Regions from separate parts of the Neobacillus oceani genome, predicted to be linked through region 1. Evidence: predicted binding sites of a transcription regulator. Region 1 holds the regulator's gene; each other region holds the start of a gene.

Region 1 (4,274 bases):
CAAGGACAGGAAGGATTTCCTGAATGCTGGAAATTTTCTTGTCAGTAATCAGGATATACGGATTATCAAGGACAGCTTCCATCTTATCGGAATCTGTAACCATATATGGAGATGCATATCCGCGGTCGAATTGCATACCTTCTACTACATCAAGTTCGGTAGCGAAACCTTTTGATTCTTCAATCGTAATAACACCATCGTTGCCAACGCGCTCCATTGCTTCAGCGATCAATTGGCCGACTTCTGGGTTGTCAGCGGAAATCGCCGCAACTTGGGCGATGGATTCTTTTCCTTCGATTGGCTTGGAAATTGCCTTCAATTCTTCAACGGCAACCTTTGTCGCTTTTTCAATCCCCCTGCGGAGAACCATTGGGTTGGCGCCTGCGGTTACGTTTTTCAGGCCTTCACGGATCATTGCCTGCGCAAGGACAGTCGCAGTCGTTGTACCGTCACCGGCAACATCGTTTGTTTTGCTTGCCACTTCGGCAACAAGCTTGGCACCCATGTTTTCGAATGCGTCTTCAAGCTCGATTTCTTTCGCGATTGTAACACCGTCATTTGTGATAAGCGGTGAACCGAATTTTTTCTCAAGAACAACGTTGCGCCCTTTAGGCCCAAGCGTGACTTTAACAGCATTTGCAAGAGCATCTACACCGCGAAGCATTGAGCGGCGCGCGTCTTCACTGAACTTAATGTCTTTTGCCATAGTTCAAAAACCTCCTCAAGTCAGATAAAATTAGGTATGTGCCCTGAGTTCAGGCAATTATTCGCCAATAACGGCGTGGATATCGCTTTCACGAAGGATTAGGTATTCAGTTCCCTGGTACTTTACTTCTGTGCCGGCATATTTTGAGAAGATGATACGGTCGCCGACAGATACTTCCGGAGCTACACGCTCGCCGCTATCGAGAACACGGCCGGAACCTACTGCTACAACTTTGCCCTCCTGCGGCTTTTCCTTTGCAGTGTCAGGCAAAACAATGCCGCTTGCAGTCTTTTCTTCAGACTCGACAAGCTCAATGATAATGCGATCGCCAAGTGGTCTTAACAATTCAAACAACCTCCTCAAATGGTTTTATGTAGTCGCTTATTAGCACTCTGTTCAGGTGAGTGCTAACACAATTATTATAATAATGAAAACCCGTTTTTTTTGCAAGCACGAAGCATGAATTTTTTTAAAAAAAATCAACCTTATGAGTATGTCCGCTTTGGCAAAGGCTATACAGGAAGGTTTCATGATTGAAATAAGTTTGCCTTTGTGAGTAGAATGAAAAGTGATGCAAAAAGTATAAAGGAGCTTGCCATTTTGAAACGTGAATACGGTTGGATTCTTATTGTATATATCGTCATGCAGCTTTCGAGCCTGGTGGGGGTCCCCCTTTTGGCAATCGTCCTTGCCAGCGCGGGGAACAGTCCCCAGGAAACGCAGATGTATGCCTTAAATTACTGGCTGATAATCAGCTTTGTGTCGGCATTCCTGATTACGTTGTTCCTCCTGCGAAAAGAAATGGCCAGCTCGCTTCAAAACAGGAACGCTGCAAATTTGCCACAGTCCATCTCATGGGCCGTCGGCGGAATTTTCCTCGCCCTTTTCGCGCAATGGGCCGCCGCCATAGTGGAGCAAATGCTTGGGATTAAAATGGGTTCGGATAACACCCGTTCAATCATGCGGATGATTGACAATTTCCCCGCGGTGATTCTCATCAGTTCGGTCATCGGCCCCATCCTTGAGGAAATCGTGTTCCGAAAAATCATTTTCGGCAGCCTTCACAAGCGGTTTAATTTCTTTGTTTCCGCATTGATCAGTTCCGTTATCTTCGCAGCCGCGCACATGGAATTTGAACATATCCTGATTTACTCGGCAATTGGATTCACATTTGCTTTCCTTTATGTCCGGACAAACCGGATCATTGTTCCGATCATTGCGCACGTCATAATGAATACGCTCGTTGTTTTGATGCAGAGTATTTACCGTGAGGAAATTGAGAGATTCCTGCGTGAAGCAGAACAGATGCAAAACTTTATCGGAGGGTTTTTATGAGGCAATCACCATTGTTTTCCGGCATCGTGTACCTCCTACTCGGAATTTTGTTTACATATTTCGCAGTTGGGAGCGTAAGGGACGAAGGCTGGGGTTTCTTTTCCTATCTCCTCGTTATTTTGGCCACCTTTGATTTCGGGGCGGGCATAAGGATGATCGGTTTACATTACAAGCTAAAACGAATTCAAAAAAAGTGAGCCCCTTTTAGGCTCACTTTTTTGCTTCTTCTGCTTCTTCGGAAAAGTCCGCTCCGGGATAATTTTTCAGGAAGTAAATCAACGACTGCAATTCAACAGCCAGGTCGATATGATGGACCCGGATGGAGCGCGGGACATTCAGCCTCGCAGGCGTGAAGTTTAAAATTCCTTTCACATTTGTTTTAACGAGCCTGTCTGTAATCGGCTGGGCAACGGAAGCAGGTATGGTCAAAATCGCTACCGTAACATTGTCATTGTTCAGGTACGCTTCAAGGTCATCCAGGCTGTGGATTGGGACGTTGCCAATTTTCGTCCCCACTTTATCGGGATCAACGTCAAAGGCTACTTCGATTTTTGTATTATTGTTTTTCAGGAAATTGTAGTTCAAAAAGGCAGTCCCAAGGTTTCCTACCCCGATAAGGGCGACCTTTGTAAGCTCATCCTGATCAAGCGTCTTCCGAAAGAACCCAAGCAAGTAGTTTACGTTATAGCCGTAGCCCTTTTTGCCAAGGGCTCCAAAATAGGAAAAATCCCTTCGGATTGTAGCCGAATCGACTTTAACCGCTTCGCTAAGTTCCGCGGATGAAACTCTCTGCTTCCCAGAGGAATGCAAATTCTTTAAAAATCTGTAATATAACGGCAGCCTTTTGGCGGTTGCCTGCGGTATTTTCATTGTTTCAGTCACCATTGATCCCCTGCCCCGGTTTAATTTTTCTCGCAGGCCCCTGGCCATTCGCGGGAAATCTTGTTTACTGGACCTCTTGTTCTCGTTTAAAATCGCCATGCTTGCCGCCTGTTTTTTCAACAAGATAGGTAGGCCCGATTACCATTCCTTTGTCAACGGCTTTGCACATATCGTATATAGTCAATGCGCAGATGGAAGCAGCAGTTAGCGCTTCCATTTCCACGCCAGTATTTCCTTTCGTCTTAACTGAAGCAGAAATCATCAGCTTATGTCCTGCTTCTTCCTCTTCCCACCTGAAAGTGATGTCTACCCCTGTCAGCGGGATGGGGTGACACATTGGGATGATTTCCCATGTTTTCTTTGCTGCCATAACAGCGGCTACCTGGGCCACCGCCAGCACATCACCCTTTTTCATCTCATTATTCGTTATTCTTTCATAAATGTCTCGATTTACAGTTATGCTTGAGCGGGCGATTGCCGTCCTGGCTGTTTCCGGCTTATCGCTGACATCGACCATTTTTGCTCTGCCCTCTTCATTGAAATGCGTAAATTCAGCCATCCTAAAAACTCCTTTCCCAAAAACGGAACAACCTGGCAGATCGACCCCGTTTTCCCGAATGGGGCCCTGGCCGTTTTTCTAACCTTTTCCCTATAGTTCAGTTCTATGAGTTATAAAAATAATACACTATTTTCAGGTAATTGTGTATGCTCTTTGTTCCATGTTTCACATATGTTCCATTGTTTTTTAGCTTTTCACGAGATTAAGTCCCAATATTTTTAAAAAATTGTCATATTTAGCTCCTTTTCCCCTGTCATACGAGCTTAAACCATCAGCGGAAAACCATACCTGGAGGATGGTTCACTCATTGCCGAGCAACCCCTTATGGGTTACACTCTAGATAGTAATGGGGTGAAAAGAATGATTTTGCTTCAAGTGAATAACCTTGAAAAATACTATGGCGCTGAATTAATTTTATCGAACATAAAGCTTGAGCTCCAAAACAGGGACCGCGTTGCCCTGGTCGGCAGGAATGGCGCGGGGAAATCGACGCTCCTCAAAATAATCGCCGGCCATATCGGACATGATGGCGGCGAAATCATTAAACCGAAAGATGTTACCATCGGCTATCTCGCGCAAAATACGGGTCTCGAATCCTCCTTGTCGATTTGGGATGAAATGTTGAAGGTTTTCGAACCAGTCCGTAAGCTTGAGGCTTCGTTAAGGGAACTGGAAGGGCAAATGGCGGATCCGTCCATTATCGGCAATTCCAGTAAATACGAAAGAGTTTTAAAGGATTATGACGAACTGCAGGTCCGATACAAGGAGATGGGGGGGTACCAGTATGAGGCG
Region 2 (4,274 bases), 2.1 Mb from region 1:
GATCCCCTGAAAAATGTCTATTTCGTTTCCAATGGTAAAATAAAAATTTATAAGAGCGATGTGAATGGAAAAGAACAAATCGTTTCCATTCAAAAAAAAGGGGATATGTTCCCGCATGTAGGGTTTTTCCGGAAGGGAGATTATCCTGCGTATGCGGAAGTACTTGAGCCGTCCACTCTTGTTGTCGTCCCTATCCCCGAATTTGAAAAGGTACTGATTGACAACCCCGAGCTTTGCATCAAATTGTTCCGGGTACTTGGAGAGAAAATAGTCGATTTGCAAAACAGGCTTGAAGAGCAGATTTTGAACAATACAAACGAGCAAATCATCAAATTGCTGGTCAGGCTAGGAAAAAATCATGGCACTGTACAGCCGGACGGCGCTATTTTTCTGAAGGCTGAATTCACGAACAGGGATTTAGCCAATATGATTGGCACGACCAGGGAAACCGTAAGCCGAACTTTGACAAAACTGAAGAAGGATAACATGATAAAAGTGGACAGCCGGGGAAATATGTACTTTAGTCCAGAGAGCCTCCTCGAGGAAATTTATTAATTAAGGAAATCCACTTGAGTGATACTTATCGGGTTAAATCCTGATACGATGCCACTCAACTCATTTAAAGTTAGACAACTCTTGCGGAGTTGGCTTAGACGAACGTTTTTCAAGTTGTCCACAAAGGTTAATCCTAAATAAGCACGAAAAACCGCAGGCATTATTGCCCTGCGGTTTTTTATACGGGGTAAAAAGCCCCCTTCTTGGACATTTCACCCTATTTCACTTCAGATAGTTGAAGCATTTCATTCATGTCTTCCTGGGCATTGCCAATCAGTTTAAGGTTGAATGCATTTTGAAGTACTTCAAGGACGCCAGGCGAAATGAATTCCGGCGGTTTCGGGCCGATGCGGATATCCTTGATTCCCAAGCTGAATAATCCAAGCAAAATGGCAACCGCTTTTTGTTCAAACCACGAAAGGACGATGCTGACCGGCAGTTCATTCACTTCACATCCAAACGCATCTGCAAGCGCGAGTGCAATCTTAACCGTCGAACCGGAATTATTGCACTGGCCGAGGTCGATATAACGTGGAATATCTGTGCCTGGCACTACTCCATAATCCACATCATTGAAGCGGAACTTGCCGCAAGATGTTGTCAGGATTACGGTTTCCGGCGGCAATGAAGTCGCAAGTTCACGGTAATATTCCCCGCCTTTGCCTGGCGCGTCGCATCCAGCGATTACAAAGAACCGTTTGATTTTACCTTCTTTAACCGCGGCAATCACTTCCGGTGCAAGGCCAAGGACAGTTTCATGGTGGAAGCCTGTCAGGAGGGTTTCATCTGATTCGATTGCAGCTTCCCGGAGTTCCAGCGCCCGTTCAATTAGTGGACTGAAATCGTCATTTTCGATTTTCCGGACATTTTCAAGGCCGGCCACTTCATAGGAAAACATCCTGTCCGCATAGCCTCCCTTGATTGGCATAACACAGTTCGTGGTGGCAAGGATCGCACCCGGGAACTTTTCGAACAGTCGGCGTTGGTCATACCAGGCCTTCCCGATATTGCCTTTCAACTGGCTGAATTTTTTCAAAGCAGGATATCCGTGGGCTGGCAGCATTTCCGAATGGGTATAGACGTTGATTCCTTTTCCTTCCGTCTGGCGCAAAAGTTCCTCAAGGGCAACAAGGTTGTGGCCAGTTACAACAATCGCTTTTCCCTCGACTTTGTTCTGGGTAATCCGGATTGGTTCAGGAATGCCAAGGCGCTTCGTATGGGCCTCATCGAGCATTTCCATGACACGTACTGCGGAACGGCCAACTTTCATGGCCATATCAATATGTTCCTCTACATTAAAGTTCGAATTTGTCAGCGTCATATAAAGTGCCTCATGGGTAACTGCATCAACGAATGGATCCGTATAGCCAAGCTGGTTGGCATGCGTCCGATAGGCTGCGATTCCCTTTAACGCGAATATGATGGTGTCCTGAAGGCTGGCAATCGTCTCATCCTTGCCGCATACGCCGATGACTTTACAGCCTCCACTCGGAGTTTGTTCACATTGATAACAAAACATACTAATTCCCTACTTTCTTCGATAACTACCATCCTAGAATAATACGATGCATACAAAGATTCCTGTGACAAACTTCACATATTTTTCGAATGTCAAAAATCGTTCATACTTCCCTTCGATCGTTTCACTTCTTTCTTGCAGCGTACATAGGATGTGGTAGAAAACCTGTGGAAGTGGGGGAACCAATATGCCTGGAGATGATTTGCAGAAAAAAAACAATGAAAGAAAACCGGCTAAGATGCCAACCGATCCTTTTGATACAGTTATCCGCTCATTCAATGACTTTTTTCATTACCCGCCTGTAAAAGGTTTTTTGCAGTCAATTGATGAGTTTTTCCAAATGCCGTTTTCAGCTGTCCCTTTTCATGTGGATGTGGAAGAAACGGCTCAAGAATACATCGTTACCGCCGAACTTCTCGGGGTTGACCGGGAACAAATACAAATTGGCATCTTCCGGGACCGTGTTGTGATTGCGGTGGAAAATCGCGAGGAGCTTACCAAGTCCGATGAAGCTGAAGGAAGCTTTAGGCGGAGGGTGACGAAAAAACTTGATTCAAGGTCAATTTCCTTTCCAAAAGCGGTTCTCGAACAAAAGGCAAAAGCAACCTTTCGGAATGGTTTATTGACGATTCGCCTTCCGATTGACAAAGGCAAACAGCTGCGGATTGAAGAATAAAAATAGGGTGCGGAAATGGCCGCACCCTTTTCATTATTCTGTTGAAGTATCAAGCCAATCATTGAAGTATCCCCGAGGTACTTTAAAGTAGTCTATTGTGAACCTCAGGAATTCCTGCGTATCGACTTCCTTATATTTGAAGTGGTCATAATAGTCGGATAAGTATTGCATGGCGGTTTTCTTCACTTCACCGTCATCCCTAACATAGTAATTATCCTCTACAAGCTTGAACAACTTTATGGCCGGCTGTCCGTAAACAAAGCCCGTGTGCTTGATTTGGTCCACCGGGGTATTTGAGTATTGGCGTACTATATTTGCCTGCTGTATGCTTCTCATTCTGTTATTGGACAGCTCTTGGGCAATTCCCAGCGGTTCATCCTCCTGTATATAGAAATACATATTGGCCGCAAACTCGGTAAACCCTTCATCAATCCATGGTTCATTAAATGAGTCGTTTGCGACAACCCCATAAAAATACTGGTGGGCGATTTCGTGTACGATGGCGATTTTGAAAAATTTATCAAAATCATGGTAAGGATTCACTGTAACGATTCCCGGATATTCCATGTTCTGCCCAAGATCGAGGACAATATCGAGCTGTTTATGTGGATACTCGCCGATATTTTCCTGATAAAAAGAGAGCGTATTCCTAGCGAGCTCAAGTGCCTCTTTCGGGTCCCGGTTATGGTCCTCTTTTGTAAATAGCCTGATTGACACTCCATTTGACTCAGTTTTGTAAACCTTCATGCCACTTGTGATAGCAATGAAGAAATCCCTCACTTTTTTTGCCTTGACCTCCCCTTTCCGGGTTTCGGTCAGAGGATCATCATCAGAAGAAGAAATAAACGAATAGCCTTTAGGAAGTTCATATTTAACAGTATAATCTGAAAAACCGGTATGGAATGTTTCAAGCCCGTTTGTAAATTCACCTTTATTCCATTGCCCGTCTTGGAAGGTTGCAAGCATTGGATACCATTGGGCGAGATAAAATTGATCCCCGACCCTTGACAGCCTGCTTCCTTCCTCCGGCAATTCAAGGGTATAGGAAAAGGCCGCTTCTGCTTTTCCTCTTTTGCCCAATTTCTTTGGCAGCTGGACTTTCAAAGTATCATTTTCAAGTGTATAAGAGACTTTTTTGCCATTAATTAAAACGGAAGTAAAATTGAAAGTGGAATGTCCTTTAACGGTTTCATATGGGTGGCCTTCGGTAAATGAATTCGGGATAAAGTAGAAAACAAGTTCGTCCCATACCTTCTCCGACATGTTTTTAACGTTTACTTTTGCTTGAATGGCAAACTGTCCAGATTCATCCATTTTTACGTTAAGGTCATATTTGGCCTGGCTATAATTCTTCACGCCTACGTCGTTATTCCGTGTCGCATATACAAATGTACCCGAGAAAACAAAAATGGCGGCGAGGATTGTATAAAAAAGCCTTTCCCCTTTTAGCGGCCATAATTTCAGACTCTTCCCGTATTCCTTCCGCTTAGGCTGAAGGACCGGTTCAAATCCCGTCTTTATCCA
Region 3 (4,274 bases), 830 kb from region 1:
TGACAGGATTTACTTTTCCCGGCATGATTGATGATCCTGGCTGGCGCGCAGGGAGGTTGATTTCCCCAAGCCCGCACCGAGGGCCTGAAGCCATCATCCTTAAATCATTGGCAACCTTTGACATATTGAGCATGCAAATCTTCAAAGCTCCTGAGACCTCGATATAGCAATCGGTATTTTGGGTTCCATCAACGAGGTTTTCAGCCCCCTTAAGAGGGAAACCAGTGAACTCCGCCAAATAGCTGACAGCCTTTTCAATATAACTCGGGTCCGCATTCAATCCTGTTCCGACAGCAGTCGCGCCCATGTTTACTTCGTAAAGGTGTTCCCTCGTTGCATTAATCCGCTTAATATCCCGTTTCAGCACCCGCGCATACGCTTCGAATTCCTGGCCAAGGCGGATTGGAACGGCATCTTGAAGATGGGTGCGGCCCATTTTAATAACCCCGTCAAATTCCTTTGCCTTATTCATGAATTCATCGTATAGGTCGTCCATTTCTTTTAAAAGGCCTTCCAGTCCACTTAGTGTCGATAGGTGGATCGCGGTCGGAAATGCGTCATTAGTCGATTGGGCCATATTAACATGGGTATTCGGGCTAATGATCTTATAATTGCCTTTCTCTTCGCCAAGCAGTTCAAGGGCGCGGTTGGCAATTACTTCATTGGCATTCATATTGATGGAAGTACCTGCCCCTCCCTGGATTGGATCCACGATGAATTCCTCATGAAGGCTGCCGGCAAGAATTTCATCCGCCGCGTCTGCTATCGCTAGTGCAATCTGTCTATCAAGCTGGCCGATATCGGCATTTGCCAGTGCAGCTGCTTTTTTGACAACGGCGATTGCATTGATCAGCTTTTCATCAATCCGGTAACCTGTAATTGGGAAGTTTTCAATTGCCCGGAGCGTTTGAACACCGTAGTATGCATCCTTTGGAACAGCCTTCTCACCAAGAAAATCCTTCTCAATACGAAAATCAATTAGGTCTGCCATTTTTATTCATCTCCTATTTTTCAATACATGCACAGCCGCCCAAATAGGACGGCTGTTTTGTTCTCTTGAGGAATTAATAAAATTGAACAAAGTTGAGAAATCAAAAATAAGTTATTGTAATCCAGCTCCAGCGCCTAGCCCCTCGAGGTCATAAGCCGGTTCCCTCCGGAGGGCAGGCCCGTCCTGCGGGCCCCGTCTTATGCTGGTCGGGGCTGACCAAGGCGCTTACGCATTTTGTTGCTATAGCAAAATTGTACTTAGCAATATTCCAATCCCAACTGCTAAAATGGTTGCCACCAAGCCTGGAACCATAAAACTGTGGTTCAGGACGTATTTGCCAATCCGGGTTGTACCCGTCCTGTCAAAGTTGATTGCAGCAACGACTGTAGGATAGTTCGGGATGAAGAAGTATCCGTTGACAGCAGGGAACATCGCGATCAGCAAGGCTGGATTTATGCCTAAAGTTATCCCAAGCGGCATAAGGGTCCGAACCGTGGCCGCCTGGCTGTAAAGCAGGATGGACAATGCGAAAAGTGCGATTGCGAACAGCCATGGAGCGGCTGTCACCAAATCAGAAATTGAACTAGAGATCATTGCCATATTACCTTGGAAGAAAGTATCCCCCATCCAGGCGATTCCGAAAATCGCCACTACGGCTGCGGCTCCCGCTTTAAACACACTTCCGGAAACGATATCATCAACTTTCGGTTTGCATAAAATTAGAATCAGAGCGGCCGCGGTCATCATGACAATTTCAATGGAGGCCGGCATTCCCATTCGTGTGAACACGCCTTCAATGTCCCAGCCTGGCCGAAGCTCCTCGAATGATCCGAGAAGAACAACCGAAATGGCTGCCATTAGGAACAGGGCGACGGAAAGTTTTGCTCCTTTTGTCGGGACAAATGCTTTCTTGTCCTTTTTAATTGGAGCAAGACCGGCTTCGAGGCGCCTTAAATATTCCGGGTCATTTGGAAGCTCTTTGCCCGTTTTGCTTGCGATGAACGCAGCAATCATACAGGCAATGAAAGTGGACGGAATACAGATCATTAAGATATCAAGCAATTGAATTTTAAAATCAGCCAAAAGCGCAAGCAGGGCCACAGTGGCTGCGGAAATAGGGCTTGCTGTAATAGCCTGCTGGGAGGCAATGACGGCGATGGACATCGGCCGTTCGGGACGGATGCCAGATTCACGCGAAACCTCGGCTATGACAGGAAGTACGGAATATGCCACGTGCCCTGTTCCGGCACAAAGGGTAAAAATGTATGTTACGATTGGAGCGATAAAGGTAATTTGTTTCGGATTTTTCCGTAATGCCTTTTCAGCCAAATAAACAAGGTATTCCATTCCTCCCGCAGCCTGAAGTGCTCCGGCGGCGGTGATAACTGCAAGGATCATCAGCATGACATCTATCGGCGCGGATGTAGGCTGGAGGCCGAAACCAAATACAAGGATTGCCAGGCCGACTCCGCCCATAACCCCGAGTCCAACCCCGCCTAGCCTTGCACCGATAAAAATACAGGCTAGGACAACTAAAAATTCAATCCAGAACATGAAAAATTCCCTCCTTACAACAAAATAGTTATAAACATTGTCTAATCGATAGCTCTGAAAGTTTGGTTTGTGGCCTAAACCACTGGTATCTTAAAGTGGCCCTCCTTTATGTGTGGTTTTTCACATTTAAATTAAGATGTATAATGAAAGCGATATCTTGTGGGAAAGAAGAAGTATAAATAAGTATAAAATGCCTAATACCCACAGGTTGAACATAAACCAAAGACTACAGAAAACTACAGAAAACGACAGATGTAAGGAATAAGTTAATACAATTGCCATACTTTTCTTGTAATAGAATGGTTAAATGAAATTCAGATAGGATTACATAGATGAAAAGGGCTGGAATGATGGGGAAAACAAAGGACAAATTGTTGATTTACATACTGATGGCCGCCGTCGTCCCAATCGCCGGTGAACTAAAATTTTTCCCTTTCCTCGGGGATTTGCGAGTAAGCCTCGGAACACCTTCATTTTTCTTCATTCTTTTGTGGTTCCGGCAATCACGGCCCATACCAGCCGGATTGGTAACCGGGATATCCGTTGTTGCCTTCAGAATAGGACTGGAAACGTTGGAACCCGGCAATTTCCTGCTCGAAGGGGCACTAAAACTGCATTTCCCGGTTTTCTTCTACTATTTGGCATTCGCTATTCTTTTTCATATTTTCCAAGTTAAAAAAAATCATGATAATCCCATATACATTGGACTTTTTGGAGTTGGGGCAGAAATAATCTCCACCTTGGCTGAGCTGTTTTTCAGATCTTTTTTCAGCCACACCCCTCTTACAGTCAAATCATTTATGATCATTGTTGTCATAGCTTTCATAAGGAGCTTTTTTGTACTTGGGTTTTACAATATTTTCATTATCAGGGAGGCAAGGCTATCCGAAGAACAACAGCGGAAACGAAGTGAGGAAATTCTCATGATGGTGTCCACCCTGTTTGTTGAAAGGATTCAGCTGAATAAATCGATGAAAAATGCCGAACAGTTAACAACCGAGTGCTACGCATTGTATCGGTCCCTGAAAGAAGCAAGCCAGGAATCCGCTGCCGGAAGGGCTCTTGGCATAGCAGGCAGGATGCATGAAATCAAAAAGGACAGCCAGCGCATTTATGCAGGATTAACCAGGTTAATGGATCATGAAAACCTTAAGGATTTCGTGGACATTGGGGAAATCCTGAATGTATCGATTACCGCCAATAGACGGTATGGGGAATCGTTGGGGAAAACAATCCAATATAAGGTGAAAACGGAAGGCAGCCATCCTGAATACCATGCTGTAATCATTCTTTCCTTATTGAACAACCTCGTTTCCAATGCCGTTGAAGCCATTCAGTCAACAGGGAAGATTCTTATCGGCGTTAAAAAAGCCGATGGGCAGCTGTTTATCGAGGTCCGCGATACAGGTCCCGGTATACCCGAAAAATCCAGGAAATTAATTTTTGAGCCCGGCTTTACGACAAAGTTCAACGAATCGGGATTGGCCTCCAATGGAATCGGCTTGGCTTTTGTTAAGGATACGGTTGAAAACATGGGCGGTAAAATCAGCGTGGATGGAATCGACAACGACGAATATGAAACAAGTTTCCAAATCAGCCTGCCAGTAAAGGTACTGACACAAAGGGGATGAGCGTGTTGAGATTTTTCATAGTGGATGATTCTGCCTATATCCGTGCCATGCTGGCAAACATAATTGAAGACCATAATTTGGGAGAAGTGGCAGGAGAA

What was found. The regulator Rex, encoded in region 1, represses fermentation and respiration genes when NADH is low (regulators of the CRP and FNR family bind a similar motif). The targets are predictions, from matches to a motif close to TTGTGAAATATTTCACAA.
Region 2: a site for Rex is predicted at 2,137-2,154, ahead of hcp (hydroxylamine reductase). Genes of this name have one in related genera too.
Region 3: a site for Rex is predicted at 2,654-2,671, ahead of V1499_RS20300 (anaerobic C4-dicarboxylate transporter family protein). Genes of this name have one in related genera too.

What each region holds. Positions count from the first base shown of each region.
Region 1 is NZ_CP143543.1:249,201-253,474, reverse strand. Features, by position in the region: gene groL (chaperonin GroEL) at 1-706, opposite strand, end outside; gene groES (co-chaperone GroES) at 764-1,051, opposite strand; gene V1499_RS01430 (lysostaphin resistance A-like protein) at 1,307-2,041, shown strand; gene V1499_RS01425 (YdiK family protein) at 2,038-2,238, shown strand; gene V1499_RS01420 (redox-sensing transcriptional repressor Rex) at 2,252-2,926, opposite strand; gene moaC (cyclic pyranopterin monophosphate synthase MoaC) at 2,988-3,482, opposite strand; gene V1499_RS01410 (ABC-F family ATP-binding cassette domain-containing protein) at 3,843-4,274, shown strand, end outside.
Region 2 is NZ_CP143543.1:2,695,880-2,700,153, forward strand. Features, by position in the region: gene V1499_RS13550 (Crp/Fnr family transcriptional regulator) at 1-555, shown strand, start outside; gene hcp (hydroxylamine reductase) at 773-2,074, opposite strand; gene V1499_RS13560 (Hsp20/alpha crystallin family protein) at 2,262-2,750, shown strand; gene V1499_RS13565 (ABC transporter permease subunit) at 2,784-4,274, opposite strand, start outside.
Region 3 is NZ_CP143543.1:3,998,262-4,002,535, reverse strand. Features, by position in the region: gene aspA (aspartate ammonia-lyase) at 1-991, opposite strand, end outside; gene V1499_RS20300 (anaerobic C4-dicarboxylate transporter family protein) at 1,232-2,545, opposite strand; gene V1499_RS20295 (ATP-binding protein) at 2,878-4,176, shown strand; gene V1499_RS20290 (response regulator) at 4,182-4,274, shown strand, end outside.